DNA from 4 places in the Priestia sp. MDV22-iso46 genome. Region 2 is predicted to be linked to each of the others. Evidence: riboswitches for the same ligand, from Rfam matches in the RefSeq annotation. Region 2 holds a riboswitch; each other region holds the start of a gene.
What was found. A riboswitch is a leader RNA that binds a small molecule or an ion and turns the genes downstream of it on or off. The one in region 2 is predicted to bind cyclic di-AMP.
Positions count from the first base shown of each region.

Region 1 (7,583 bases), on a different contig from region 2:
GGAATCCAAGCAACCAGTGAGGTAACAATTCCTAGTATGTTTCCATACGCAGATAACCCTCGTCTATTAGCTAAAATGAGCGTGATAGCATGAAGAATAAATCCAATAAAAAGAGGAGTATAACTAAAGCCCATAACAATCCCCGCGCCAATTAAAGGAATTCCCAGCAAGGCTTCATACCCAGCAGTGACCCATTTCATTGTACGTACATTTCCATTCATAGTAAAAAGCCTCCTAAAAAAGATACTACTATATACGAGAAAAGAGAGAAAAAAGTTTCAAATTACTTAGGGGATATGTCGTATAAGCAAGCACTAGTTGATTAAAATGATAGATGACAGTAAAGGGGATGGAAAAAACATAATAATTTAGTCATTTTTTCACACCAAAGAAAAATAGTCTAGATGATTCATTTTTAGCTAAGGGACCGGAATTTATACCGAACATAGTGACTGATTTCTAAAAAAAATAAAAGCTGATATCGTGTTTTTTGATTATAGCATGTAAGGCTTTTATTACAAATTATTAAAGATTCTTATCTTTTTGCAAATACACATTGTATTTCATAGTTTTAACAATTATGATAAAAAAGCAAGTGTCAAAATAGGAAAATAGTTGAGCATGTAAAACGAAGCGATAAGCTTATTAATTTGAAAGAAAGGCAAGGTACATAGCTTTATGTGGGAAATTATTGTAGCAATCATTTTAGGGATTGTAGAAGGTTTAACAGAGTTTGCTCCTGTTTCGTCAACTGGGCATATGATTATTGTGGATGACCTGTGGTTAAATTCAAAAGAATTATTTTCATCTCCAGTAGCTAATACATTTAAAATTGTTATTCAGCTAGGGTCGATCTTAGCAGTAGTTGTTATCTTTAAAGATCGTTTTATTAATTTATTAGGATTAGGAAAAAAACCAGCTGCTCCAATTGGACCGACAAATCGCTTGAATTTAATGCAGGTAATTGTTGGTCTGTTACCCGCAGGAGTGTTAGGATTTTTGTTTGACGATTACATTGATGAACATTTGTTTTCTTTAAATACGGTGCTAATTGGCTTAGTAGTCGGAGCTGTATTAATGATTCTAGCAGATTTGTTTGGACCTAAACGTCCGCGTGTAGAGACGGTGGACCAAATGTCTTATGGACAAGCACTGGGTATAGGGCTGTTTCAATGTATTGCTCTTTGGCCAGGTTTTTCTCGTTCAGGCTCAACGATTTCAGGAGGGGTTCTTCTTGGAATGAGCCATAAGGCAGCCGCAGATTTTACATTTATTATGGCAGTGCCAATCATGGCAGGAGCAAGTGGACTTTCATTGGTTAAAAACTGGCAGTATTTCACATCAGATGCACTACCGTTTTTTATTGCTGGTTTTATCAGCGCCTTTATTTTTGCGCTGGTATCTATTCGCTTTTTCCTGAAATTAATTAATCGTATCAAATTAGTACCATTTGCACTATATCGAATTGTTTTAGCAGCTATTCTATATTTTGTATTTTTATAAAATAAACACGCGTGTTCTTTAGTCCCTTAAACTTCTAATAGAGACTCAAAGAGCAAGAAAAAGCTATTGCAATGTTGCAATAGCTTTTTTGCATAAATATATATTATCGCCTTTTGAAAGCGTTTTACAAACATAGGTATTGACAAAACGTGTCGAAAAATAGTAAATTAATATTTGTGCAGTATAAAGTTAAGTAAAAGTAAGACTTCTGTTTAGTTTTATTGACTGTAAAAAACGTATGACAACGTATAGATCGTTTTAATTTTATAAAAACTGAATAATAAGCTTAATCGTATAGAGCGGGGGAATCATTATCGGCAGTAAAGCTGCCTTGGGGTGAATCCTTACAAAAGGTAGGAAACTCTCAATTCCGAATCCGACAGTTAACCCCGTTTGCTTTATTGAGAGAAAGAGCCCAAAATAGCGTAAGTAAAAGGCTGTTCTTTCTTAAGAATAGTCTTTTTTTGTTTTTTCAGAAAAGTATATACAAATGTCATACATCTTTGGGGAGGTACATCTATGAAAAAAATTCGTTTTGGTTTGGCTACGCAGATTTTTACCGGTTTAATCCTTGGTGTTCTTGTAGGGGTAATTTGGTTTAACGATCCGCGTGTAGTAACATACCTACAGCCGCTAGGAGACCTATTTTTAAGATTAATTAAGATGATTGTTATTCCAATTGTTATCTCAAGCTTAGTCGTTGGAGTTGCAGGAGCAGGGAGCGGTAAACAGGTCGGAAAGCTCGGCGTTAAAACAATTCTCTATTTTGAAATTATTACGACTTTTGCAATTGTAATCGGTGTATTGATTGCTAATATTTTTCATCCTGGGCAAGGTGTAGACATTCATTCAGCACAGAAGAGTGATATTTCACAATACGTTGAAACATCCGAACAGCAAGAAGGAAAGTCAGTGGCTGAAACTTTCTTACACATTGTTCCGACAAACTTTTTCCAGTCAATTGTTGAAGGAGACATGCTAGCAATTATCTTCTTTACAGTGTTATTTGCACTTGGAGTAGCGGCAATTGGGGAAAGAGGGAAGCCAGTTGTACAATTCTTCGACGGCGTTTCTCACGCAATGTTTCACGTGGTAAACCTTGTAATGAAAGTGGCTCCAATTGGTGTATTTGCTTTAATTGGTGTAACAGTTTCAAAATTCGGTTTAGATTCACTCCTTTCATTAGGAAAGCTTGTTATCTTAGTTTACTTAGCGTTAATTTTCTTCCTACTTGTTGTATTGGGAGGAATTGCGAAATGGGCAGGAATTAACATTTTCCACTTATTCCGCTATATGAAAGATGAACTGTTGTTAGCATACAGTACATCTAGTTCTGAGACAGTTCTTCCACGTATCATGGAAAAACTTGAAAAGATGGGCTGTCCAAAAGCTATCGTATCGTTCGTTGTACCAATTGGTTATACATTTAACCTAGATGGTTCCGTTCTTTATCAAGCGATTGCAGCGTTATTCTTAGCGCAGGTGTATGGTATTGATTTAACGATCGTTCAACAGCTGACGCTCATTCTTGTATTGATGGTTACATCTAAAGGAATGGCTGCAGTGCCAGGAACATCATTTGTTGTATTACTGGCTACTCTTGGAACAATCGGTGTTCCCGCAGAAGGATTAGCCTTCATTGCTGGAGTGGACAGAATCATGGATATGGCACGTACGGTTGTTAACTTAGTAGGAAACACACTAGCCGCAATTGTAATGTCTAAATCAGAAGGCAAATTTGACCCTAAAAAAGGTACAGAGGTCATGAGGGCCGGCTAATTTATAAATTAAAAAGCTACTTATTCTATTCAAAAAATTAGAATAAGTAGCTTTTTTCATAATAATTCCTTTATTATTATGGGAATTGACCCTATAATATGTAACATCAGGTATAAAAATATCCAAATTTTATTCTTATATAAAGCAGTCACTGGTTCCTTTCTTTATCAGTAAATATAGAGATAGCTTAGCTAGTAGGGGGATAGTAGAGTATGTGGAAAAAGCGAATATGGGTCATCGCCTCGATAGTAATCGTATGTTTGTTAATCCCTTACAGTTTACCGATTGTGTTTGCTTTATTAACAGCATTAGCACTTGAGGGTATTGTTCAGAAATTGCATCAATCTTTTAAAATGAAGAGAGTCTATGCAGTGCTTATGACCTTCATTTTATATGTTGTTTCGCTCATACTTATTGGATTTTTTATTGTTCGGACAATCGTTACGCAAGTGGTTGCTCTTTCAAAAATAGCGCCTTCCTTTGTAAAAGAAATCTATGAAACCGCGATTTATCCAACTATTATTAAGTGGAAATACTATTCAAACGCTCTTCCTACAGAAGTGATTTCTTCTATCGAGCGCACGCTTGAAAAGACCGTAAATTCATTAGATTCTCTATTAAAAAGTACCGTAGAAATCATCATTAGCTTTGCCGCTACTGTTCCTGGGTTTCTATTAGAGTTTCTTATTTATTTAGTAGCGCTTGTATTTATCAGCCTTGAGCTGCCTGCTATTAAAAATAAAATTAAGTCATTTTTAACAGAAGAAACGAAATATAAGCTACAAGTTGTCATCACTCAGCTTATCCAAGCGGGGGTTGGTTTTATTAAGGCACAAATTATCTTAAGTGTCATGACGTTTGTAATGGCTTATGTAGGGCTTTGGCTATTAGATGTTCCGTATACCGCGCTGCTTAGTTTATTAATTGTAATTGTCGATATCTTACCAATCCTTGGGACAGGATCGGTGCTCGTTCCATGGGGAATTTTTGCTCTTACGCAAGGGCATGACTCATTAGCAATCGGCTTATTTATTCTATTTGGAGTCATTACGGTAGTAAGACGTGTAGTAGAACCGAAAGTATTTTCTACAAATATGGGTATTTCGCCTTTGGCTGCACTAGTTAGTTTGTACATTGGATTTAAACTTTTAGGCTTTGTCGGATTATTTTTAGGACCGGCTTTAGTTATTTTATACGATGCTCTTCGTAAAGTAGGTATTATTCAAATTAACTTTAAACTATAAAAGCGCTGGATAAAACTAGCGCTTTTTTTTATTGAAACTTTTGTAGTACGTAATACGTAAAGAGGGAAAGGAAAAAACTATGCCGCGTTGGTTTTTATCTATCAATCGGCTAAATTATAGTTTTGCAGTCTTAGATTTAATGACATGAGGAGGAGAATTTTTGTTAGAGTCGGTTTTACTTTCTTTAATTGAAGCGCTAAAACAGCTCTCTTATTTTGGCGTAATTTTAGCATTAACGTTTGAATTTGTCCCGGCAGAGCTTGTTTTACCTTTAGTAGGGTATTGGGTGTATCAAGGTGATATGAACTTGTATCTGGCTATCCTTGCAGGTACAGTAGGCGGTGTTTGTGGACCGTTGACTCTTTATGCACTGGGACGTTACGGTGGACGACCGCTGGTTTTAAAATATGGAAAATACTTTTTGGTGAAAGAAAAAGAAATTGACGCCGCTGATCGCTTTTTTAATAAGTACGGCAGCGGGGTTGCTTTTTTTGGACGCTTTATTCCAGGAGTGCGCACGGCTATCTCTTTTCCGTGCGGGATGGCAAAAATGAATGTATGGCTGTTTTCTATTTACACATTTGTTGCGATGCTTCCAGTAACGGCTATTTACGTATATTTAGGATATAAGTTAGGACCTAAGTGGAAAGAGGTGGGGCCGATTGTGTCTCAATATATGCAGCCTATTGGAATCGGAATTGTTGTTTTAATTGCATTGTTTTTTATCATTAAATATGTGCGGAATAAACAAGTAGGGCAGAGCTGATAAATCGAGGAAAAGAGTGAGGATATGTCAGAGCATGAGCAGTTAAGAGTAGAGTTACGAAAAATTGAAAAGTGGGAGAAAGACCAAAAAGGACTTTTTTTCTGGGAGCGGCTGGCTCGCTTGCCTTTTTCAGCTTTAGATAAAGTAACGCCAAAGTTCATTCATCAAAAAATAGAAAAATTATTAGATGAAATCGCTAAGTATGTTGATAATGGAGGCCAGTATTTAGCTAATACGTCTGCCACGCTAGAAAAAGCATCAGCTCAATTACAAGAAAAGAAGCAGCTTTCAATAGAGGATATTCAGCATTTATCTCTGCAAGAAATGGATGGATTGGCGGAGTATTTTATTGAAGTCCGAAAAAAGAATGCACAGCTGCAAGGAGCTACAACCGGGGTAGGCGGGATTTTTACACTGGCGATTGATATTCCTTTTGTATTGGGACTTACACTTAAGACACTGCAAGAAGTGGCTGTTTCTTATGGTTACGATCCCACTGAGCAAGAGGAACGCATTTTCATGGTCAAATGCATGCAGTTTTCATCCTCTGATATTGTAGGAAAGCGTGCGATTTTAGAAGAATTAGCAAGCGGCAATCGAACGCAGAGCTTGCAGCAGCTGCAAGGGTGGAGAGAAGTGTTTCTAACCTACAGGGACAACTTGGGATGGAAAAAGCTGTTTCAAATGATTCCTATAGCAGGAATGGTATTTGGAGCGTATATTAACAAACAAGCGATTAATGATATAGGGGAAGTTGGAATGATGCTTTACCGTAAAAGACGCATTTTGGAAAAGGTCTCACAATCTTAAAAATAAAAAGAGACTGGTACAAAAGTATTTTAGTTGAAGAAAGATCCGAACGAGTTTGATTCTTGGTTGAGAATCAAATACGTTCGGATTTTTTCATTGGTATAGTAAATGTAGCTTTCATATGTTTAGTTGCTTCTAGCTGTTGATTGGAGGGCAAGGCGAAGGCTCCTGCGGAAAAAGCGGAACAGATGAGACCCCGCAGGAGCGCAAGCGACGAGGAGGCTCAACGGCCGCCCGCGGAAAGCGAAGCCTTGCACGGAAATCAACAGCGGTGTAACGAGTGATTCATACTAGATCGTTTACCTTTTTGTTCGTGTTTAGATGGGATTGATTTGCTTATATCTGAATTACTTTTTTTCGACATTATTTCTGGGGAAATATGTCGAGGTGTGTTAAGTCTAGTTCCTTAATCAAAATGAAAAGTAGGAATGGTAATAGTATTTTTTCGTCTGGCAATCAGTAAATAAATAATTCCGATTACACTCCATACAATACCGATAAATAAGGATGTTTTTTCTAAGTTAAGCCACATAAAAAATAAAAATAAACTGCCGAGTAAAGGCATAAGTACATATGAAATATATCCACTGAGAGATCGTTTGTTTTGATGAATAAAATAATGGATAAAAACCGCTATGTTCACTGAACTGAACGCAATTAAAGCACCAAAATTAATTAAAGAGGTAGCTTTTTCAAGAGACAGACCTAGTGAAATTAAGGAGAGGCCACCAATAATCACCACGTTCCAAACAGGTGTCTTTGTTTTAGGGTGAATATAGCCAAAAATTCTCCGAGGCAGATAACCATCTTTCCCAATTGCATAGAGAAGTCTTGATGCACTCATATGCGAGACAAGTCCAGAAGCAATAGTTGAAGTCAAGGCCGCTGCTACAAAAATAGATTGAAAAAGCTGGCCGCCAATTTTATAAGCAATTTCCGCTGATGCACCTTCTAAATCATGAAACAAAGAGGCTGAAGGGAAAAGAAGCTGAGCAAAGTAAGAAACTGTGATAAATAAGGCGCCTCCCGTACATGCAATAATGAGAATACCTTTAGGAATGGTTTTCTCAGGCTTAAGTGTTTCTTCGGCCATGGTAGTTACAGCATCAAATCCTAAAAAAGAAAAGCATAAAATAGCTGCTCCGTTTAATAACAGAGATATAGAGGCCGATTCACTTATAAACGGTTTAAATGATAGCTCTTGGCCTTGAGTTGTAGCACTTAAAATAATAAAGATAATAGCGACTAAAATTTGAAAAGCAACTAATAGCGTACCAAAAGAAACGGTTAAATGAACGCTAAAAATATTCATTATGGTCATGATGACAACAAAGCTGATAATCCATACGGCCTTTGGAACACCTGGAAACAGAGAGCTTAGGTAAATATTTGTCAAAAGTGCATTGATCATTGGCAGAAATAGATAATCAAGAAGAGCCGTCCATCCTACCAAAAAACCAATGCTTGGATTCAGTACTTGC
Region 1 is NZ_JBZVWT010000019.1:15,020-22,602, reverse strand. Features, by position in the region: gene AC4NPH_RS30080 (hypothetical protein) at 1-221, opposite strand, end outside; gene AC4NPH_RS30075 (undecaprenyl-diphosphate phosphatase) at 679-1,503, shown strand; cyclic di-AMP (ydaO/yuaA leader) riboswitch at 1,777-1,916, shown strand; gene gltT (glutamate/proton symporter GltT) at 2,023-3,282, shown strand; gene ytvI (sporulation integral membrane protein YtvI) at 3,495-4,526, shown strand; gene AC4NPH_RS30060 (DedA family protein) at 4,687-5,292, shown strand; gene AC4NPH_RS30055 (EcsC family protein) at 5,317-6,102, shown strand; gene AC4NPH_RS30050 (hypothetical protein) at 6,245-6,379, shown strand; gene AC4NPH_RS30045 (APC family permease) at 6,509-7,583, opposite strand, start outside.
Region 1: linked by a shared signal. The riboswitch ahead of gltT (glutamate/proton symporter GltT) and the one ahead of AC4NPH_RS16115 (potassium channel family protein) in region 2 are both predicted to bind cyclic di-AMP.

Region 2 (7,583 bases):
CAAAAAAGAAAATGGAAAAGCATACGTTGTGACCAATAACCACGTTATTGACGGCGCAAGCGAAGTAGAAGTGTCACTTTCAAACGGACAAAAAGAAAAAGCTAAGATTGTCGGAGCTGATGCGCTAACGGATTTAGCGGTGCTTGAGATGTCTGACAAAAATGTTGAACAAGTGGCGAAGTTCGGGAAATCATCGGATTTAGTAGCGGGTGAAACGGTGCTTGCAATCGGAAATCCTCTTGGTGAACAATTTTCTCGTACGGTCACACAAGGTATCGTGAGCGCAGCAAAACGCTCTGTCCCTATTTCAGAAAATTGGAACGTAGATGCAATTCAAACGGATGCGGCGATTAATCCAGGAAACAGCGGCGGTGCCTTGATCAATTCTTCCGGTGAAGTAGTCGGTATCAACAGTATGAAAATTTCAGAAGACAATGTAGAAGGCATCGGCTTTGCTCTTCCAAGTGATGAAGTGCAGCCGACGATTGAACAGCTGATGAAAAACGGAAAAATAACGCGTCCATATATGGGGGTAGGTCTTCAAGATGTAGGTCAGCTTTCAGCTGCAACAAAACAAAACCAGCTAGGCCTAACCAGCGATACGTCTGAAGGAGTTGTCGTAACGACGGTTGAACCATTCTCTTCTGCTTCTGATGCAGGTTTACAATCAAAAGACGTGATTGTTGCCATCGATGGAAATGAAGTCAAAACATCCAGTGATTTACGTCAATATCTATACACAAAACGTAAAGTAGGAGACACGGTAAAATTAGACGTGTATCGAAATGGAAAAAAACAAACTATTTCTCTGAAGCTTTCAGAGCAGCAGGATAACAATGGATGAGTTCAACACCGTTAAAGCTGCTGCTAGCAGTATTAACAGCGTTAGGATTTTTAACCGGCTGCGAAGGGAAGCATTCAAACACGATGTTTCCTTCTGTAGAAATTAGTCAGCTATCTTCTACCAAAGAACTGGCAGCGTATGAGGGAGGCAAGGTGACAGGAGCTGAATTCAACCGTTTTTTAGCCGTTGAAGGGTTCTTAAATCCAGATGCTCCGCTAAATGATACGAGCTACCGCAAAGAGTTATTGCGGCAGCTTGTTATGCAAAAAATCTTAATTTCGCATCTAAAGACAAGCGATAAAGTACAAAAACAAGTCGAGGATATGTGGAAGCAAATTAAACGCTCATATGACGAGGATACAAGAAAACAAGGTTATGAAGTGTTAAATATTCGTTCCAGTGATGTAACCAACCAGCTAACGAATCAGTTTAAATTAGAAGAATATTTTCGTAAACAAATTACGTCTGATGAACTAACTGCTTACTATAAACGTATTGAAAACGATCTAACGCGCGTATCTTTTACGCAGCTGGCTTTTTCGACTTTACATGATGCCGCTGCCGCTGCGGCTGAACTGCAAAAGGGAACATCGCTTCAGGACGTTCAAAAAAAATATGCTGATGTCCAGACAGTGAGCAAAATAGAGAATGCTGATAATCTAAAGCTTTCAAGTTTATCTCCCTCTTTTATAGATGTTTTAAAAAAACAGCACATCGGAGAGAGTAGTGAGCCCATTAAAATGGGTAAAGTCTATTATATTCTTATTTTAAAACAAAAAGATAAAAAAACGGAATCAGAAGTCAAAGAAGAAATGATGAAAGAACTTGTTTTGAATCATATCAACCGGTATATCCAGGATCAACTACCAAGGTTCCACGTGACTTTCAACCTTAGGTAGTTCCCTTTTATATAGATTGATTGTTTTCAAAAAACAAGCAGGTAAAAGAGCTTTCTATTAATAGAGAGCTCTTTTACATTTTTAAGTAGACAGAAATGTCGGCACCTGATAAAATGAAGTTGTAAAACTTTCATTATTCGGAAAATTTATACCCTCCAGCTTTGGAGGGTTATTTTTTATGCTGTTGGACGAATAAAAGAGGCTGGGACAAAAGTAGTTTAATGGAAAGAAGATCCGAACGATGAATCGTTCGGATTTTTTCGTTAGTATGGTGAACGTATGTTTAATCTATTTATTTGGTTCTAGCTGTTGATTGGAGGGCAAGGCGAAGACTCCTGCGGAAAGCGAAGCCTGGCACGGAAATCAACAGCGGTGTCAAAAGTGATTCATACGAGCTTATTGATCCCATTGTTCGCTTTTAGATTGGACCGCTTTCGTTAGGTTTCAATCACTTTTCATCTTTTAAATGACTCAATAATGCAGGAGCCATTTCCACGTGAGAAAGGGCGATGTGTGAAATCGTTTTGGCATAAGGTGTAATTTCGTTAATAAATTGTTCGAGTACGTGCAGGTGAGGAAGCTGAAGCTTTGTAATAAAGCAGGCTTGCCCGGCGATGCGTTCACAGAATAAAGCGTAGGGATACTGAGAAATAAATCGTTTAAAACGCTCGTGCTCTCCGTTTTTCATGGTTACTTCAATAAAACACGACACGGGCAAATGCAGCTTTTCATAATCAATATCGATCGTATATCCTTTTATAACGCCAAAGCTCTCTAGCTGCCTTACTCGCTCTGCCACCGAAGGAGGAGACAGGTTAATTTGTTTTCCTAGCTCTCGTAAGGAAAGGCGGCTGTTTTGCTGCAGCGCCTGCAAAATCGATAAATCAATTTCGTCAATTTTCAATTGAAAACCTTCTTTCTCATTAACGTTTCATTTGATTAGTATTAGTAGATAAGATGTTTTATATGTAATCTGAAATTTCCATTTTTCTTACTATAATAATTAAAAAGGAGTGAGTAAAAAATGGCAAGAGTTTTGTTAGCAAACGAAGAGGGAACAAATTTTGAAAAAGCATTGAATTTAATTCCGCATGTAAAAAGATTGTATGATGAGCTTTACGACACGCTTTGGAACAGCGATATAGTAGAAAAAGAGACTAAGGAAAAAATTAGGCTTTATCTAGCAGGTGTTAACGGCTGTGAGACGTGTATGAGCATGTCATATATAGGCGATGAGACGCTTAATCAAAAAGTGTTAAGAGAAAAAGAGCTGGAAGAAAAAGATCAATTACTGTTTCGATTTATTGATGTATACCGGGTGCGTCCAAGGGAGTTGACGGATGCTGATATGAATCAATTAAAGAAATTTTACAGTGATACGCAGCTGTTAGAGCTTTTGGCTGTTATTAATTTATTTGATCAATTTCACAAAATGATTGTCAGTTTAGATTTATATGATTTTTGCAGCTTGCAGGGCAAGTGAGATCTTCCCTAAAAATATCTTGACAGACAAAATCCACAGGAGTAAGATAGCTTTCGTGAAGTGAAACGCATCATGAATCGAATCGATTATTCTAAAAAATAGATCATAGACATTTGAATAAAAATCGCTTAATCCATTACGGAGCGGAGGACCCATTATTTACGCACATATTGTGCTCCGGGGTGAATCCTTAAAAAGGTAGGGTTACTCTTAAAACCCGAATCCGACAGCTAACTTCGCAAGCGTTTTGAGGGGGAAGAGTGTGGGAAAACACAGGAGCCTTCCTGTGTTTTTTTGCGCTTTTTTTAAGAAAAGGATGTAATTTTTTAGGAAAAGTATAAGCTAAGAGAACACACAGCAGTTGAAGAAAGGAATAAATACATTATGAAAAAACAGTTTGCTGTATTGGGATTAGGTCGTTTTGGAGGCAGTTTGGTTGAAGAGTTTGCTAATCTGGATGTGGATGTGCTCGCTATTGACCGCAATCAAGAGGTAGTAAATAAATTTAGCAACTCAGCTACATATGTTGTGCAAGCAAACGCGATTGATGAAGCTAGCTTAAAGGGGCTAGGTATCCGCAATGTTGATCATGCGCTTATTTCGTTTGGAGATGATATCGAAGCAAGCGTACTCGCAACCATGCTTTTAAAAGATATGGGCGTTAAGCAAGTATGGGTAAAGGCAGTGAATATGTATCATCAAAAAGTGCTCGAAAAAATAGGAGCGGACAAAGTTATTCATCCAGAGCGCGATATCGCTAAGCGTATTGCTCATCACGTGGTGTCAGAAAAAATCATTGATTACATTGAACTGTCAAAGGATTATAGTATTGTCGAAATTGTCGCCTCTAAGAAACTTCATAATAAAACGCTGTTTGATTTAAACATTCGTGCCAAGTACGGCTGCAATATTATCGGCTTTCAGCGAAAAGACGGGGAAATGGTTATTTCGCCTACCGCACATGAAATAATTGAACAAGGAGATATGCTGATTGTTATCGGACATAATCGCGATTTGAACCGTTTTGAAGAAGAAGGAGTTTAACTCATGAAAAAACAAATCATTAAACTCACCCCTCCGCAGCTGCTTGTCTCTATTTTTGGAGGAGGAATTATTATTGGTGCTTTTCTATTGATGATGCCTTTTTCTACTACTGAGCCAATCCGGTGGGTAGACGCCCTTTTTACATCTACTTCCGCTATGACAGTGACCGGCTTAGCCGTCGTAGATACAGGTACACGTTTTACCGTCATCGGTCAAACGATCATTATGCTGTTAATTCAAATAGGCGGTCTTGGCATTATGTCATTTGCCGTGTTGATTTTTATGATGCTAGGTAAAAAATTGGATTTAAAGAGCGTATGCTCGTTCAGCAGGCCTTAAATCAGACGAGCGCCGGCGGAGTTGTGCTGCTAGTTAAAAGGCTGTTTATCTTTTCATTTTTAATTGAGTTTGTTGCACTTATCTTCTTAGCAATACGCTGGGTTCCGGAATTCGGATGGTCTAAGGGATTGTTCTTTAGCTTGTTTCATTCGATTTCTGCTTTTAATAACGCAGGGTTTGGACTGCTGTCTGATAACTTAGTTCAGTATGTAGGAGACCCTATTATTAACATAACAATTTCTTTTCTGTTCATTATTGGCGGGTTAGGGTTTACCGTCCTTGCTGATATGTGGGTGAAAAAATCGTACAAAAAACTAACGCTGCATTCAAAAATTATGATTATCAGCACGTTTGCGATTAACGTGACTGCAATGCTTTTTATTTTTTTCTTAGAGTACGGCAATTCACATACGCTTGGAAATTTATCATTAGGGGACAAAGCATGGGCGTCTTATTTTCAAGCAGTAACGACAAGAACCGCTGGATTTAATACGATTGATTTAGCTCACCTGCATGACGCAACGGTGTTTTTAATGGTTTTATTAATGTTTATTGGTGCAGGAAGTGCGTCAACGGGAGGCGGTATCAAACTAACAACGTTTGTGGTAATTATTTTTTCAGTATGGGCATTTTTACGAAGCAGGGAAGATATTGTGCTCCTAAAGAGAAGGCTCCTTCCCCTTCACGTGTTTAAGGCACTAGCCATCACGATGATTTCAATTATGTTTGTGTTTGGGGCCATTTTCCTGTTAAATATTTCGGAAAACCTGCCGTTTGTAAAAATTATGTTTGAAGTTGTTTCTGCGTTTGGAACAGTAGGTTTATCGATGGGAGCCACTCCTGAACTTTCGTACTTTGGACGCGTGATTATTATCTTTATCATGTTTTTAGGAAAAGTGGGGCCATTAACGCTTGCATTTTCATTATCAAAACAGAAGAGAGAAGCTGTACGATATCCAAACGAAGATATTATGCTAGGGTAAGAAAAATCGCCTCCAAGGAGGCGGTTTTTTATGTTATTTATATATTCAAGACATATAAGAGGTTACGCACAAAACAGTTGCGATGAATAAAAAGAAGGCAAAGACAAGAACAATGGGCAATTTGGAATGTCGGCGCATTAAAGGTCCCCCTTTTTTATAGTAAAAAATCTCTTACTATATATAACGAAAGAAACAAAAATATGATTCACTTTTTTAGCGAAATTTGAAGGTTTTTCTCATAAAAATCCGCACCCCTGTCCTAAACATTTTGCCAAGCTGTTGCATACACTAAAAGCAGATAACAGGAAGTGAGGGATGATACGTGGAAAAACAAAGTTTTGCGTTAATCGTTGTGTTATTTGTTTTACTTGTTATTGTAGGTGCGTCTGGCTTTCGCTTTTAAATGTTAGTTCTTTATTTGCGCATAGCCCCTGTCAAGAAGGGCATACTAGGCGGAAGTGAAAACCAAAAATTTCTTCAATATTGCCGAACAATGAGTTCCTCTACTCATTTATCTAATCGGTATGTAGCCATGCGAAAGCATGGTTTTTTTGTCGTAAGAGGATGAATGATGTTCATCCTCTTTAGGAATTAATAGTAGCAAGAACACCCTACGATTACTAATAAAATAAATAAAACAACGATAAATGAAAAACCAAAACCGCCTTTTGCGCCCATATGTGTAACCTCCTTTAATAAAATTCTCTATATCCTATGTACTAATTGGGTTAAGTGATTAAGAAATTTGCCTATTTTTTAACGGTAACGATCTTTTGAGAAAAATGAAGAACACTTACTTTTTTCATTTGTGCAGAAATCCTTTATGATAAAGAGGAAAAGGAGGGCAAAGTGGTGGGAATACATGTAGAATACGTCATGAATCAGCTAGAAGAGGGTAAGTGGAAAGAGATCAAACGCGAAATTCAACAAGAAATGAAGAAAAAACCTCAAGCATCTGATTTGTACTGTTACTTAGCAGTTTGTTTAGCAAAGCAAATCGAAGAATCAATTATTTTTGAAAAAATGGTATTGAATTTAGAAATGGACCGAGCTCTTCATCAGGCATTAACATTAAATCCATCTTCAAGCTTGGCGCACTTCGTTCGAGGAATAAAATACCGGGAAACTCCGCTTATGTTTGGAGGGAATTACGAAAAATCGCTGTCTTATTTGCAGCGGGCGCAAGATCTTGGTTTTGAAGGGATTATGCTGCCGCTCGAACTCGCCAAAACCTATATTCAATTAAAAGAAATGGAAAAAGCGAAAGAACAAATCGTCTATGCCCGGGAAATCAATCCTACTCACGCGGATATTAAAAAAGTCGAAAACATGCTGCAAACAGGACGGTGAATCAAAAGTCCTGTTTTATTTTTGGTTTTCAGGAAATATATGCTGATTTTCATAAAGAATTGCTTTTTATATAACAATAAGAATATTTATAGAAATTTTAAGAAGTGCATGTAAGTCCAACGACTTCTTAACTGCTAGATTTTCTACATTATTAGAGCGTTCAGTCTACGTAATTCCAAAAATAGTAAGAAACTATCAGCCTATGGATAAATTGTTAGAAAATATAGATAATTGTAAATGGATAGAGAGAAAAGTTAAACATGCGACTAACTAAAAAAGCAAAGGTCTGATTTACTTTGCTTTTTATTTATACACATATGTAAAAAATATCATAATAAACCAATTTATTCTTTGTGAAATCCATCGTTTCAGACGATGTAAAATAATGTATTTGAAGGAGGAGACCCAGATGAAGGTTATGAAGATGTTGGTTATTGCATTATTTAGTTTAAGTTTAGTTGTCACACCAGCTGCTGCTGAAGTTCCGGGTGTCGACCATTCAATGAAACGAGGTGCTACACAAGGAATTGTAGCGGCATCTCACCCGCTGGCTGCTGAAGCGGGAAGGAAAGTTTTAGCTGAAGGCGGAAACGCTGTGGATGCGGCAGCTGCCATTCAATTATCTCTAAACGTTGTGGAAC
Region 2 is NZ_JBZVWT010000002.1:814,478-822,060, forward strand. Features, by position in the region: gene AC4NPH_RS16090 (S1C family serine protease) at 1-844, shown strand, start outside; gene AC4NPH_RS16095 (peptidyl-prolyl cis-trans isomerase) at 841-1,743, shown strand; gene AC4NPH_RS16100 (hypothetical protein) at 2,053-2,184, shown strand; gene AC4NPH_RS16105 (Lrp/AsnC family transcriptional regulator) at 2,192-2,647, opposite strand; gene AC4NPH_RS16110 (carboxymuconolactone decarboxylase family protein) at 2,768-3,226, shown strand; cyclic di-AMP (ydaO/yuaA leader) riboswitch at 3,342-3,486, shown strand; gene AC4NPH_RS16115 (potassium channel family protein) at 3,611-4,270, shown strand; partial or broken gene AC4NPH_RS16120 (TrkH family potassium uptake protein) at 4,274-5,592, shown strand; gene AC4NPH_RS16125 (YjcZ family sporulation protein) at 5,915-5,995, shown strand; gene AC4NPH_RS16130 (YjcZ family sporulation protein) at 6,184-6,270, opposite strand; gene AC4NPH_RS16135 (tetratricopeptide repeat protein) at 6,445-6,942, shown strand; gene ggt (gamma-glutamyltransferase) at 7,352-7,583, shown strand, end outside.

Region 3 (7,583 bases), on a different contig from region 2:
GGAAAGCTGGCTTCGCTTTTATGATAAGCGCCCAATTTTAACCATTATGGGCGGAAGTTTAGGAGCACGTCGCATCAATGAAATTGTTCGAGAGTCCTTGCCTGAACTGCAAAAGAAATTTCAAATTGTACATCTGTGCGGAAAAGGCAATGTTGATACAAGCCTTGAAAAAGAGTCGGGCTACCGTCAGTTAGAATATGTAAATGAACAGCTTCCAGATGTTCTAGCGGCCACTGATTATGTGATTACACGCGGCGGATCAAATGCTATCTTTGAGTTTTTAGCCCTTCATAAACCGATGATGATTATTCCTTTGTCAAAAGCACAAAGCCGCGGAGATCAAATTTTAAATGCACAGTCCTTTAAGAAAAAAGGCTACTGTATGGTTGTGGAAGAAGAACAGTTAACAAAAGAAGTGTTTTTGCGTGAAGTAAATGAGCTTCAGCAGCAGGCAAGTACGATGAAGCGTACAATGCGTGAAGCAACAAAAACGGATGCCATTTCAATTCTTGTAAATGAAATTGAGAAAATGAGCTAAAAAAAAGGCTGGGACAAACGTACTTTAGCCGAAGTGAAAAACGAACCATTGATCAAGGTGTTTGATTAGTGGTTCGTTTTTTTTGTTAAAGTGAACGTAGGTTTCACCTGTTCAGATCCTTCTAGCAGTTGATTGGAGGGCAAGAAGAAGCCTCCTGCGGGAAAAGCGACGAGGAGGCTCAGCGGCCGCCCGCGGAAAGCGAAGTCTTGCACAGAAATCAACTGCGGTGTCACAAGCGGTTCAGCTCATGTATCCCATTTGTTCATCTTTAGATGGGCTACATTCAGTCACAACCTTTTTTTCTTCGAATCTATTATTTTAAAATAATGAATATACATAGAAAAATAAAGCTTTTAAAATTTCAAAAAATGTTGTTGACAGTAAATTTTAACAGGAGTAAGATTACTCTCATGAAACGTTCCACTGTGAAACGCTGAGTCTTTTCTGAAAGAGAAGGAAAGAGCGGAGGACCCAATTATCAGGGGTGAATCTCTTAATTGAGTAGGGTTACTTTCTTGACCCGAACCCGTCAGCTAACTTCGTAAGCGTTAAGAGAGAGGATGGTGTAATCGTGGTCGTTTTCTATAACAGCGGATAGTACGCTCCTTTCAAAATATAGGTGAAAGGAGCGTCAAGATGCATTTATCTAAGCAAATGATTCAATTGATTGAATACCGAGCAATGTGCGACCAGCAATCTTTTGATCTAGCAAACCGCTATTTGTCTACGTTAGCTAATCAAAGTTTTAAACGCAGCAGGAAAAACCATAATTAAGTCTAAAAATTAAATAACAAATATACGCTTAATCAATTATGAGCGGGGGACCCAATATTTTGTACGTATGTACTAGGGGTGAATCTCTTAACTGAGTAGGGTTACTTCCATAACCCGAATCCGACAGCTAACTCCGTAAGCGTTTTGGGAGTAAAAAAATTCGTGTCGATCACGGCTTATTTGTCGTGCATTAAACCGCGGAAGAGAACTCTCTTCTGCGGTTTTTTTAATGGGGAAAATAGGAGAGCAGGTTATGTCTGCACCGTAAAGAGGATATAGTAGGGCTTTTAAAACGAGAGCAACAATACGTGAGGATTAAACAATCAAAGATAACCTTTCGCAGCTAGCTCACTTGGGCGTGATGCTTTACGCACAGAAACAGTCACTACGCTTAATCATGGGTGGTAAGAAACAGTTAGGAGGGAGCAACTTGGATATAATCATGCTTGGAACGCTTGCCATATTAACAGCTGCTATGTACGGAATTATTTGCTGGTCGTCTCATGTAGTAGACGAAAGAGAGGAGAAGTGAACATGTCGTTCATTTTGTTAGGTATTTCAGTTCTCGTTTTAATTTATTTAGTATATGTACTGTTAAATCCAGAACAATTTTAATAAGCGGAGGAATAAAACGTAGGAATTTTTCTACTATCAGTTGCGCTGCTGCTTGTTTTTGTAGCGCTTATTGCAAAGCCCGTAGGTATTTATATAGCGAATGTGTTTTCAAACGATAAAAACACTAGCTTGGTAGGGAAGATAGAATCGGTGATGTTTAAAGCGGCAGGAATTAAAGGGCATAATCAGACGTGGAAGCAATATGCACTTGCTCTCGTTTTGGCGAATACGTTTATGATTTTTGTGGTGTATCTTATCTTCCGGTTTCAAGAGGTACTGCCGCTTAACCCAAGCCACATCAAAGGAATGGATCCGGCCCTTGCTTTTAACACGGCCATTAGTTTTATGACAAATACGAACTTGCAGCACTACAGCGGTGAATCAGGTTTGTCTTATTTCTCGCAGATGGCCGCCGTTGTATTTATGATGTTTGCTGCACCAGCAACAGCCCTTGCAGTAGCAATCGCTTTTATTCGTGGGTTGGCAGGGAAGGAAATGGGAAACTTTTTTGTTGATTTTGTGAAATCAATCACGCATGTTTTACTTCCTATTGCTTTTATAACAGGCATTTTATTTGCGTTTTTAGGTGTTCCTCAAACGTTAAGCGGAACGGTGACTGCCCATACATTAGAAGGGGCATCCCAGCAAATAGCAAGGGGACCAGTTGCTTCTTTTCTTTCAATCAAAGAGCTAGGCAACAACGGAGGGGGATTTTTTGGTGTCAATTCAGCTCATCCATTTGAAAATCCTAATGCGTGGAGCAATGTATTACAAATCGTCCTTATGCTTTTGTTGCCAACCGCACTTCCTTTTACGTACGGAAAAATGATCGGACAGCGTAAACAAGGTCGCATCTTGTTTATATCGATGAGTATGCTCTTTATTGTTATCTTAAGTACAGCGTTTGTAACAGAGTGGGGTGGCAACCCTAGACTTGATGCTTTTCATTTGAATGAAGCGAGCGGTTATATGGAAGGGAAAGAAGTTCGTTTTGGTGTCGGTATGTCAACTCTGTACGCCATCGTGACGACAGCAAGTGAAACAGGCGCAGTCAATGCCATGCACGATACCCTTACGCCTCTTACCGGGTTATTGACACTTGGAAATATGATGTTAAATACCGTATTTGGCGGTGTCGGAGCAGGATTTATGAATGTCATGATGTACGTCATCATCGCCGTATTTTTATCAGGTTTAATGGTTGGAAGAACCCCGGAATACGTAGGTAAAAAAATTGAAGGAAAAGAAATGAAGCTCATTGCCGTGACGCTTATTCTGCAGCCGCTGCTAATTTTAGGGGGAACCGCCGTAGCGCTCACTACTCATTTAGGAATGGAAGGTATATCAAACCCCGGCTTTCACGGGTTAAGCCAGGCACTGTATGAATTTACGTCGTCAGCAGCAAACAATGGATCCGGTTTTGAAGGACTCGGTGACGCAACTCCGTTTTGGAACATTTCTACGGGAATTGTTATGTATATTGGACGCTACTTCGGACTAATTACGATGCTGGCGGTATCGAGCTCACTAGCATCTAAGCAGCTTGTTCCTGAAACACCTGGGACATTTAAAACGGATACGTCTTTATTTAGCGGCATTTTAATTGGAACTACCGTTATTGTAGGGGCACTTACGTTTTTCCCGGTGCTTGTACTTGGGCCGGTTGCTGAGTATTTGACACTGTAATCAAGAAAGCGGAGGATTATAATGAATAAACGGAATTTTATGAATAATCTTGAATTAGATCGTAACAGTCACATTCAAGGTTCTGTAGATAAACAAACTTCATCGATTTTTATTCAATCAGTAAAGCAGGCTTTTATCAAGCTAAGTCCAAGAACGATGATAAAAAACCCTATCATGTTCGTAGTAGAAATCGGGTTTGTTATTACGCTTTTTTTAGCTGTTGTTCCAGACCTTTTCAGAGAAAGTGCAGTAAGCGCAGGCTTTAATATTGCCGCATCCCTCATTTTATTTTTCACAATTGTTTTTGCTAATTTTGCAGAGGCATTAGCAGAAGGACGAGGAAAAGCGCAGGCAAACTCATTAAAGCAATCGAAAGGTGACATTACAGCTAATAAACTTCAAAACGGGCAAATGATACAAGTTTCGGCATCGCAACTAAAAAAAGGAGACATCGTCGTCGTTTCACAAGGCGAGATGATTCCTGGAGATGGAGAAATCATTAAAGGACTGGCGTCTGTTGATGAATCGGCTATTACGGGTGAATCGGCACCTGTTATGAAAGAAGCAGGGGGAGATTTTAACTCTGTAACGGGAGGTACAAGAGTTGTCAGCGATGAAATTACAGTTAAAATTACGTGTGAGCAAGGTGAATCATTTTTAGATAAAATGATTTCGCTTGTTGAAGGAGCAGAGCGTCAAAAAACGCCAAATGAAATTGCGCTAAACACGGTTTTAACAAGTCTGACGATTATTTTCTTACTAGTTGTTGTGACGCTTCCTGTATTTACAAATTACTTACATTTTCAGCTCGACACGGCTATTTTAATTTCACTGCTCGTCTGCCTCATTCCTACGACAATTGGAGGATTATTATCGGCCATTGGAATTGCTGGGATGGACCGAGTTACTCAGTTTAACGTGATCGCCATGTCAGGAAAAGCAGTAGAAGCAGCTGGTGACATCAATACAATTATTTTAGATAAAACCGGCACCATTACGTTTGGAAACCGAATGGCTCATCAATTAACGACTGTAGAAGGCATAGACGAACGTGAACTTTACAAATGGGCGTTTGTTTCTTCTCTTTACGACGAAACGCCAGAAGGGCGCTCAGTTGTTGATTTTATTCAAAACCGTATGGGAGTAGAAGATCTTAGAAAAACGCAGGGAACATTTGTAGAATTCAAAGCTGAAACGCGAATGAGCGGTATTGACTTAGAGAATGTATCTGTACGAAAAGGAGCAGTGGACGCCGTCACGGCATGGGTAGAGTCAAAGGGCGGGAAGGTTCCCTCTGATTTGCAGCAAAAAGCAAACGAAATTGCAGGAGCTGGTGGCACGCCGCTTGCCGTCGCCGATGATGATAAAATCTATGGCTTAATTTATTTAAAAGACACGGTAAAACCAGGAATGAAAGAACGCTTTGATGAACTTCGTAGAATGGGTATTAAAACGGTTATGTGTACAGGAGATAATCCGTTAACCGCTGCAACCATTGCAAAAGAAGCTGGAGTAGATGAATTTATTGCGGAATGCAAGCCAGAAGACAAGATTCAAGTAATTAAATATGAACAGCAGCAAGGAAAGCTAGTTGCTATGACAGGTGACGGGACAAACGATGCCCCTGCGCTTGCTCAAGCTGATGTTGGCTTAGCAATGAACAGCGGAACCTCAGCTGCTAAAGAAGCAGCAAATATGGTGGACTTAGATTCTGATCCCACTAAAATCATTGAAGTCGTTTCAATTGGAAAACAGCTATTAATGACAAGGGGTGCCTTAACTACATTCAGTATCGCAAACGATATTGCTAAGTATTTCGCTATTATTCCAGCCATGTTTACCTTGGCGATTCCGCAAATGGAGGCTCTTAACGTAATGAAGCTGAATTCACCTCTATCTGCCGTATTGTCAGCGCTTATTTTTAATGCGGTCATTATCCCGCTGTTAATTCCCTTAGCCATGAAGGGAATTGCGTATAAGCCGATGAGTTCTAACGCCCTGCTGCGAAAAAATTTGTTCATTTACGGATTAGGTGGGGTATTGGTTCCCTTCATTGGGATTAAAGCGATTGACTTACTACTTTCATTTGTAATGTAGAGGAGAAGAAACGATGATACAAACAGAACGAATGGGAAGCATTATTGTTCGCTTAACAATTATGATGATAATTCTTTGTGGTCTTATTTATCCTGTTGTGATGACAGGCATTGCTCAGACGGCTATTCCAAGTAAAGCAAATGGCAGCTTAATCTATTCAAACAAGCATCAAGTTATCGGTTCTAAGCTGATAGGGCAGCAGTTTACGAGCAATGCATTTTTTCATGGCAGAGTCTCTAGTATTGATTATAACGGGGCAGGGTCTGGCTCGTTGAATTTAGCACCTTCAAATAAAGATCTTACGAACCGTATCGAAAGATCAGTAGCGGCGTGGAAAAAAGAAAACGAGGTACCAAAAGGCGGAATTCCAATTGATGCCGTCACAAATTCGGCTTCTGGACTCGATCCGGATATTACGCCACAAGCTGCATATGCACAAGTAGAGCGCGTAGCAAAAGCAGCGCATATTAACATCAACACGCTAAAAGAGCTGATCAAAGAACATACTCAGCAAGGAGCTTTTGGTGCAAAACGAGTAAATGTAGTAGAGCTAAATTTAGCTGTTCAACGAGAGCGCTAATTACATGCACTCGCTTCATGTATTGAAGCGAGTGTGATAAAGGGGCCTGAACAATGAAAGAAAAAGAAGCTCATCCATACTTTCGAAGAAAAACTCCGGAAGAACTATTGCGTGAACTTCATGATCAGAAGCGCGGAAAGCTTAAACTCTACATCGGTGCGGCGCCGGGAGTAGGAAAGACGTATAAAATGCTTCAAGATGCGCACGATTTAGTCAAAGAAGGCGTAGATGTCGTAGTTGGATATGTAGAAGCACACGGCAGGAATGAGACTGAGGCGATGATCGGAAATCTAGAAGTAATCCAAAAAGAAACCATTTTTTATAAGGGAAAAGAATTACAAGAGCTTGATTTGCTGGCGATTGTAAGAAGGCGGCCAAAAGTTGTAATTATCGATGAACTCGCTCATACAAATGTGCCGACAAGCCGCCATAAAAAACGTTTTAAAGATGTTTCTTACCTGCTCAACCAAGGTATTTCAGTCATGTCAGCAATGAATATTCAGCATATGGAAAGCGTACATGATCTCGTATATGCTGTTACCCAGGTAAAAGTTCGTGAAACAGTGCCAGATTTATTTATCCAGCAAGCAGATGAAATTCAGCTTGTGGATGTTACGCCAGAACAGCTGCAAAAGCGTCTTCGTGAAGGCAAAATATACGAAGTTCATAAAATTGAACAAAGCCTGCAGTCTTTTTTTAAGCTCGCAAATCTCCATGCCCTTCGTGAATTAACGCTCAGAGAAATAGCGGATGAAGTGGACGGTAAGCTCATTCATTCCCATGAAATTGGCGTAACAGGTATTTGCGAACGCATTTTAGTATGCATTCAATACAGTGAAACAGCTGAAAAATTGATTCGAAGAGGCTGGAGAATGGCAAACCGATTGAAAGCAGATTTGCTGCTGCTTCATGTTTTTACAGGCGAGCAAACTGAAAGGCAAAAAGCACAAATCAAAGAGTGGCAGGAATTTGCTGATCGCTTTCACGCATCGCTAATTGTTGAAGAAGCTAAAAAGCAAAAACCGGCTGCAGTGATTGTGAACGTAGCCAAGCAGTATCGCGTTACTCAAATCTTACTAGGGCAATCAGCGAGGACAAGGTGGGAAGAGATTCGAAAAGGGTCTATTGTGAATACGATTATGAGACAGACTCATAACATCGACATTCATATTGTTTCAGATTCAGCAAAGCAATGACAATAAAATGGATGTATAATAAAAGGAGAATATGAGTGAATATTGCGTTCTTTTTACTCCCCAAAAAAGAAGTCGTTACCCTGTCGACACAGTCAAC
Region 3 is NZ_JBZVWT010000003.1:580,806-588,388, forward strand. Features, by position in the region: gene murG (undecaprenyldiphospho-muramoylpentapeptide beta-N-acetylglucosaminyltransferase) at 1-538, shown strand, start outside; cyclic di-AMP (ydaO/yuaA leader) riboswitch at 960-1,102, shown strand; gene AC4NPH_RS20520 (hypothetical protein) at 1,175-1,312, shown strand; cyclic di-AMP (ydaO/yuaA leader) riboswitch at 1,328-1,468, shown strand; gene kdpF (K(+)-transporting ATPase subunit F) at 1,847-1,927, shown strand; gene kdpA (potassium-transporting ATPase subunit KdpA) at 1,952-3,613, shown strand; gene kdpB (potassium-transporting ATPase subunit KdpB) at 3,635-5,710, shown strand; gene kdpC (potassium-transporting ATPase subunit KdpC) at 5,724-6,290, shown strand; gene kdpDN (KdpD-like non-kinase potassium sensor) at 6,344-7,486, shown strand; gene AC4NPH_RS20550 (CBS domain-containing protein) at 7,522-7,583, shown strand, end outside.
Region 3: linked by a shared signal. The riboswitch ahead of kdpF (K(+)-transporting ATPase subunit F) and the one ahead of AC4NPH_RS16115 (potassium channel family protein) in region 2 are both predicted to bind cyclic di-AMP.

Region 4 (7,583 bases), 180 kb from region 2:
CTGTGGATGTTTTTTTATGTCCTTTTGAAATTGGCGTCATGACCATTCGCACTGAGATGAGCCATAATCATTACACCTATGATGATATTTTAGAGTTCATGAATCATTTTCGTGTATTAGAACCGAAGCTTGCTGAAGAGCATGGATCCACCATTACCTATGAACATCATCGCTATAGCAAAGTGCAAGATTATATTTTTTCACAGCTCGCGCCATTTTTGAACGAACACATCAAGAAAGAAGCCACACGTGAACAGCACGTTGGGAGCCTTCCTTATTTTATCGATGAACGGATGTTTGTGTTAAGTTATGTAACGGTAAATCAAGAGCAAGAGATTAATTCCACAACTTTATTTCGTACTGGACAGCTAAATAGCTATACGCCTGGCGGGAAAGCGTTTATTTCTGCACACAATCATGAGTATATTAAAACGTATAATACTAAACATGTGTATTCCAGATGGGCTCCTGAAACCTATTACGTCATAACAGACCATGTGTTTTCGTGTATTTCTAAATCGACAGACTCTAAAACGGATCAGCTTTTGATGAATCATCTATTTGGCCAGCATTACTATAATTTATTTTTACATTTTTTCTATAAAATCGTGTTGCTAAAACTATCTTATGAATATTCTCAGCTCACGTTTCATAAAAATTCAGAGGGCATTGAACGACTAATCCGCTCTATTACCGTGTTTTCAGGTAAATATTTGTTTTTAGAAATTAGCTCTCGCACAGAAGGTCAAGAGTTTTCTGAGCTCTTTAAAAAAATCTTTCATATCAATTCTCTTTATCAAGAAGTCAAAGAAACCCTTGGTACTTTGTACCAAAATCAAGAGAAAATCGCAGCCAAGCGTCACAATTACTTATTATTAATTTTAACGATTTACACGGTTCTTTCCGGTATTTACGGAATGAATTTAGTTATTAGCAAACTAAAGGGAAACATCCATTGGGATAGTATGAAGCAGTTTTCTATCTTTGAATATATCGCTTTAATAGTAGCTCTATCAGGAATTCTGATCAGCATTAGTCTCGGAGTGAGTTCCCTATGGAATTTATTAAAAGATCGGTTTAAAACATAAAAGCTGTTCGCATACGTATGGATGCAAACAGCTTTTTAAATTATATGTCCGATATCGAAATCCCTAAAGACACGGGAGATTTTCGTATTATCGACCGAAAAGTAGCGGATGTATTCAAAAAAATGACTGAACGCAATCGTTTTGTACGAGGAATGATGTCTTGGATTGGCTTCAGGCAAACATATGTAGAATATGAGCGCGATGAACGCTTTGCTGGTGAAACAAAATATCCTTTAAAAAAGATGATCAAGTTTGCTTCAGATGGAATTATTGGGTTTTCAACGAAGTTTTTGCGTTTAGTAATGATTATTGGCTGGTTATCGGTTTTTGTATCACTTTTAGTTTTAAGTTATTCGATTGTTGTTTGGCTGATAGGTAAAAACATTCAGCCTGGCTGGACTTCTATTATGGTAGCTATCACCTTCTTTAGCGGTATTCAGCTACTTGGCTTAGGACTAGTCGGACAATACATCGCAAGAATTTACGATGAAAGTAAAAATAGACCTATTTACGTTGTACGTGAAACCATTAACTTCTCGAAAGCTTCAACAGATTCTCCAAACGTACGTGAAAAAGTATATAGCTAAAAAAACAAGGAAGAAAACAGCTGTTTTCTTCCTTGTTTTTATTCTTTTTGAAGCTGTAAATCACTTGGCACCCAGTCCGGAATTCCATCATCTTCATCAAATTCAATAATGACATCCGTTACTCCTTTTTCCTGTAAAATACGATTTTCCAGACGATCTTTAATATCATCAGCTTCTGCCACTGTTAAAACAGGATCAATTTCTACTTTTAATTCAACGTGAAGCTCTTCTCCTTCTTTCATCACCATTAACGTTTGAATATCACGCACTTGTACATCTTGCATGACAATCGCGCCAATTTTCATTTCCATTTCTTTATCCGCTTCGCCAAGCGCTCCAGCAGCATTATCTAAAAAGACTCGTCCTACTACAAAAAACATCATAAGACCAATTAAAATAGAAGCAATTCCTTCAGCTTGATGAAAAGGCGTAAATCGCGAAATAAAAACGGCGATTAAAGCCAATACGCCTCCTCCAGTAGCTACCAGATCTTCCATAAAAACAAGTTTAGTTGCTGGCTTGGCTTTCTTTAAATGAACAAAGCTTTGCGCAAAAACATTTGTTTCTGCAGGGTTTATCCCCACATCGTGCAAAATTTCTTTCATTGCCTTAAATAGAACAAACATTTCAAGTAACACCGAGATGCCAAGTACTGCAATATTTAAAATAAAGCCTGAAGACTTCGTCGGATGAAGAATGTGGTGATATCCTTCTTTAATCGTTTCAAACGCCATAATTCCTACTACAAGAACCGCTCCTAATAGAACAAGATTAACCAATCGGCCAAATCCGTTTGGAAATCGTTTGGTCGGGGCTTTTTTACTTAATGCCGAACCTATAAAAACAAAAAACTGATTTGCTGCATCCCCTAAGCTGTGCATCGTTTCAGCAAACATCGCTACATTCCCTGTTAAAGCGAAAGCAATCCCTTTAATAATGGAAATAATAGTATTCACTATAGCGGCCATCATGGCCGATTTATTTCCTTTTCGCAATAACTTAATTAATTCACTCATACAATCCCTCCGTTTGCGCCTTTATGAGATTCGATTACGGTTAGTGTATGTGAATTTAAAAATTAAAAACCTCCAACATACAAGTTGGAGGTTTTTAGTCATGTTTCATTATTTTTTAAAACGGTATGGTACAGTTGTAACGATTACGTTTTTACGGTAAAGCAAATGTGCTTTTAACAGCAGACTGGACTGATTGTGAAGGATATTTTGCCAGCTTTTTTTCGTAATGAATTGTGGAATAACGACCGTAATAGCCATATTGTTTTCCCGCGCTTTTTCCTCGGCCATATCAATGAATCGAAACAGCGGCCGCACTAAGCTGCGGTATTGAGAATGAAACGTAACAATACGAATATCAGGCTGCCACTTCTCCCACTTCTCTTCCATTCTCTTTTCGCTTTCTCGATCAAAGGCCACATGCACTGCAATAACGGTATCGCCAATCGTTCTTGCATAATTTAATGAATTTTCTACTACCTTTGTCATTCCTGCTACAGGAACAATGACCACACTTCCTTCAAGCTTTCCAATCTTTTCTCCTTGCTTAATGCGAAGCTGCTCTCCTACCGCTTCATAATGCGTATGAATGCGATGAAAAATATAGACAATAACCGGTAAGAAAATGAGCACGGACCATACTTGTGAAAACTTCGTTGTAAACAAAATGATTAGCACAGTTAAGGTAATAAGCGCACCAATTAAGTTAATGGTTAGCTTTCCTTGCCAGCCGGCCGGCTTTTCTCTAAGCCATTTGACAATCATGCCTGTTTGAGAAAGCGTGAATGGAATGAACACTCCAACTGCATAAAGAGGGATTAATTGTTCAGTCGCTCCTTTAAAAGCTACAATTAAGACAATAGAAGCAATTCCAAGGGTCACAATTCCATTTGAATAGCCTAGTCGATCGCCACGAATTTGAAACATTCTTGGCATGTATTTATCAGACGATAAGTTGACAGCCAGCAAAGGGAAAGCTGAAAAGCCCGTATTCGCTGCTAGCACTAGAATTAGAGCTGTTGTGCCTTGAATAAAATAATAAAATCCATTTCGTCCAAACACACTCGATGCAATTTGTGATACAACCGTTTCATCTGCTTTTGGAGAAATGCCAAGCCAATAAGCTAAAAACGTGATGCCCGAAAATAAAACGGCTAAAATACCGCCCATCAGCATTAATGTATGAACAGCATTTTTTGCACCTGGCTCTTTAAAGTTAGGCACTGCATTTGAAATAGCTTCTACACCTGTCAATGCCGAACAGCCTGACGAAAAAGCTTTTAATAATAAAAACAAACTAATACCTGGCACTACTGTACCGAGAGATGGATGAAGCTCAGGTGAAACTTGACCTGTCGCTATTTTAAACAAGCCTACCGCTATTAACAAAATAAGAGCAATAACAAATAAATAAACCGGATAAGCTAATACAGAAGCGGATTCTGTTACACCACGTAAATTTAAAACGGTAATAAAAATCACCAGCAAACACGCAATTACTACATTGTAATGATGCAGCGTTGGAAAAGCCGAAGTTAAAGCATCGGTTCCTGCTGAAACACTCACGGCAACTGTTAAAATATAATCTACTAACAGTGACCCCCCAGCGATAAGCCCAGGATTTTCTCCTAAATTGGTTTTCGAAACAATATAAGCTCCTCCGCCTTGCGGATACGCATAAATAATTTGACGATATGAAAGAATTAAAGCCGTCAGGAGTACCAATACCCCAATCGCAATTGGAATCGAATACCAATAGGCAAGGACGCCGACTGTTGCAAGTACAATCAAAATTTGTTCTGTTCCATAAGCCACTGAAGATAAGGCATCTGAAGATAAAATAGCCAGTGCTTTAAGCTTACTAAGCTTTTGATCGCCTAACTCTTTTGTTTTAAGCGGCTTTCCAATCAATAATCTTTTGAGAACTGAATAGTTCACGCAATTTCCCTCCGATGATTGCCTAGCTACTATTTACTATTCATTGCTAAGCTCCGTTACAAGTTCACGAACAAGTGATATCATTCCTAAAAAATACCTTTTTATGTTAAAAAAGCGCACAAAAAAAACACTAAGGGTTCTCAGCGTTTTTACACAGCTTAAACCTCCTCTCCAAAACGCTTATGGGGTTAGCTGTCGGATTCGGGCTATGAGAGTAGCCCTACCTTTAAAAAAAGGATTCACCCCAAGTGACAATGCACAAATTTGGGTCCCCCACTTCTGACGAATTAAGCGATAACAGGTCAATATAATTTTCGGTTAAAGGGTATGATCGATAACATGTTTCTTTCATAACTATCCTTTGTTCTTAGATAATATACTCCCGTACAAATGGTTTGTAAAGCATTATTTTACGTAAACCATAAAATAGTACTTAAGGCGCTTTTAACAGAAAAACAAAAGGCCTTCTGCTCGCTTACAGAAGACCTTTTTGCTTTAACTTTTTGCTTTTAAAACGGCTGCTAGCTTGTTTTTCGTTTGAGGACCATAAATGCCATCTACATCATAAGGAAGATACACAAGCTGAAAACGTCTTACTGCATCTTTCGTTTGAACTCCATATATTCCGTCTACTGACCCTACTTTAAAATTAACTGCGTTTAATGCTCTTTGAAGCTGTTTCACGGCTTCTCCAGAATCACCTTGCTTTAAAATTCCATTGGGAAGTGGATATTGTTCAGCAGGTGGTGTTGGAGATGGGTTTGGTGAAGTCCCTGAAGGAATAACAATTGTTTTTCCAACCTGTAGTGTTAAAGGATCAGAAAGCCCTGTATTCGCTTCTTGAAGCGCTTGTACTGTTATATTGTACTTCTGTGCAATACTGTACAGCGTATCTCCTTGCTTGATCGTATACGTTTTTGTACCTGGTTCAGAAGGTGATGGATTTGGTGTTGGTGTTGGATTTGGGTTTGGAACTGCACGACGGGGTAAATTCAAATAGACGGCAATTCCTTTTGCATACGATTCACCCATGCTTTTTAAAAAAGCTTCGTTTTGGAGAAGTGCTGCATCGGTGCGGTTATCAATAAAAGCTATTTCAGTTAGTACTGCGGGCATATTTGTTAAGCGAAGCACCGCATAATTGGCTGACTTTCGACCGCGATTCGGATGATTATACGATAGCAGCGTTGGCTGTACTTGGCCGTGGACAATTGATTGAAACGTTTTACTGGCATTGCTAGCGCTTCTGTAAACATAATCTTCGTACCCTGTTCCTCCACCGGCATTTACGTGAATAGACATAAATGCATCTGCTCCCCACGAATTAGCTTGAGAAGCGCGCTGAGATAACGATAAAAAAGTATCTGTGGTACGAGTGGTTTTAATCGTAAAGTCACTGTAGGTGCTATTTAAATAGCTTATTAAATATTGTTGAATTTTTAAAACTAAGTTTTTTTCATACAGTCCATTCGCTCCAACTGCTCCTGCATCTGCCCCACCATGTCCTGCATCAAGATAGATTTTTTTCATATTACTTGTCCCTCCTTATTGTTAACATATGCACGGGGGCAAAAAGTGCTACGTATACTAGCCTAGCAGGTGAAAAATCACTAAAAAAAGACCCGCTGCCTAATGGCAACGGGTTATTCTGCTTTATAGACAGAATACTGAATAAGGATAGCTCTCAAGGAGTGACAGCTATATGCAGAGTGTTGATTCGTTGATTAAATGATAATAATTATCATTTTCATTTAAAGTATACACTACAAGGAAAGTTTTGTCTATTCTATTATCGTCATAAGCCTATTTAAAAAGAAGAACACCTACAACAATGAGAATAATCCAAATTGGAATGCTTATTAAAATTCCTATGACCAAACCTTTAAAGAAATTTCCTTCTTTCATTTTCCTTACATTCCTCTCCAACAGTATTTTCTATCGATACTGTGCCTGGCTGAAAATTCTCTGAAGTTATACTGAAATACAGTGCAGAGTGAACACATAAACAATCTCTCTATCTGTTATACACTACTTTTACATATAGATTCAATGAGACAAAAAGATTATCCTTTTTAATTCATATAACCAAATTCTTTCCTGTATATAACAAAACAATAAAAAGCCTCCCGTAAATTATACGACAGGCAGCTATACTTGTTTTATGAACAGCTTAGTTCGATATTTAATATACGCATGCAGAATATTATTCATTTTGAAAAACAAAAAAGTCCGAGAGAACGTATAAACGATCTCTCGGACTTTTAGGAATTAATATTGGCTCATGTATTGGTCACGTTCCCAAGGATGAACTTGTGTACGGAACATATCCCATTCGATTTCTTTCGCTTCAACGAAGTGCTCTGCTAAGTGTTCACCTAATGCAGAAACCATAACTTCGTTTGATTGGAAGCTATCTAAAGCTTGAGCTAATGTTGCAGGTAAATCTACGATACCTTCTTCAATACGCTCTTCTTTTGTCATTACATAGATATTACGATCGATAGGTTTTGGAGCTTCAAGGTTGTTCTTGATTCCATCTAAACCAGCTTTTAATAGAACAGCCATTGCTAAATATGGGTTAGCAGCTGGGTCTACGCTACGTACCTCAACACGAGTTCCTACGCCGCGAGAAGCTGGAATACGGATTAATGGGCTACGGTTGCGAGCAGACCATGCAACATAACAAGGAGCCTCATATCCAGGCACTAGACGCTTATAAGAGTTTACAGTAGGATTTGTTACTGCTGTAAAGCTATGTGCGTGCTTGATGATACCTGCGATAAATTGACGAGCAGTATCACTTAGCTCTAGATTACCGTTTTCATCATAAAATGCGTTTTGACCATCTTTAAATAATGAAACGTTACAGTGCATACCTGAACCATTCACACCAAATAATGGTTTTGGCATAAATGTAGCATGTAAGCCATGTTTACGTGCAATTGTTTTTACAACAA
Region 4 is NZ_JBZVWT010000002.1:636,075-643,657, reverse strand. Features, by position in the region: gene AC4NPH_RS15185 (magnesium transporter CorA family protein) at 1-1,088, shown strand, start outside; partial or broken gene AC4NPH_RS15180 (glycosyltransferase) at 1,121-1,675, shown strand; gene AC4NPH_RS15175 (cation diffusion facilitator family transporter) at 1,714-2,691, opposite strand; gene AC4NPH_RS15170 (APC family permease) at 2,800-4,626, opposite strand; cyclic di-AMP (ydaO/yuaA leader) riboswitch at 4,789-4,930, opposite strand; gene AC4NPH_RS15165 (N-acetylmuramoyl-L-alanine amidase) at 5,122-6,156, opposite strand; gene glnA (type I glutamate--ammonia ligase) at 6,895-7,583, opposite strand, start outside.
Region 4: linked by a shared signal. The riboswitch ahead of AC4NPH_RS15170 (APC family permease) and the one ahead of AC4NPH_RS16115 (potassium channel family protein) in region 2 are both predicted to bind cyclic di-AMP.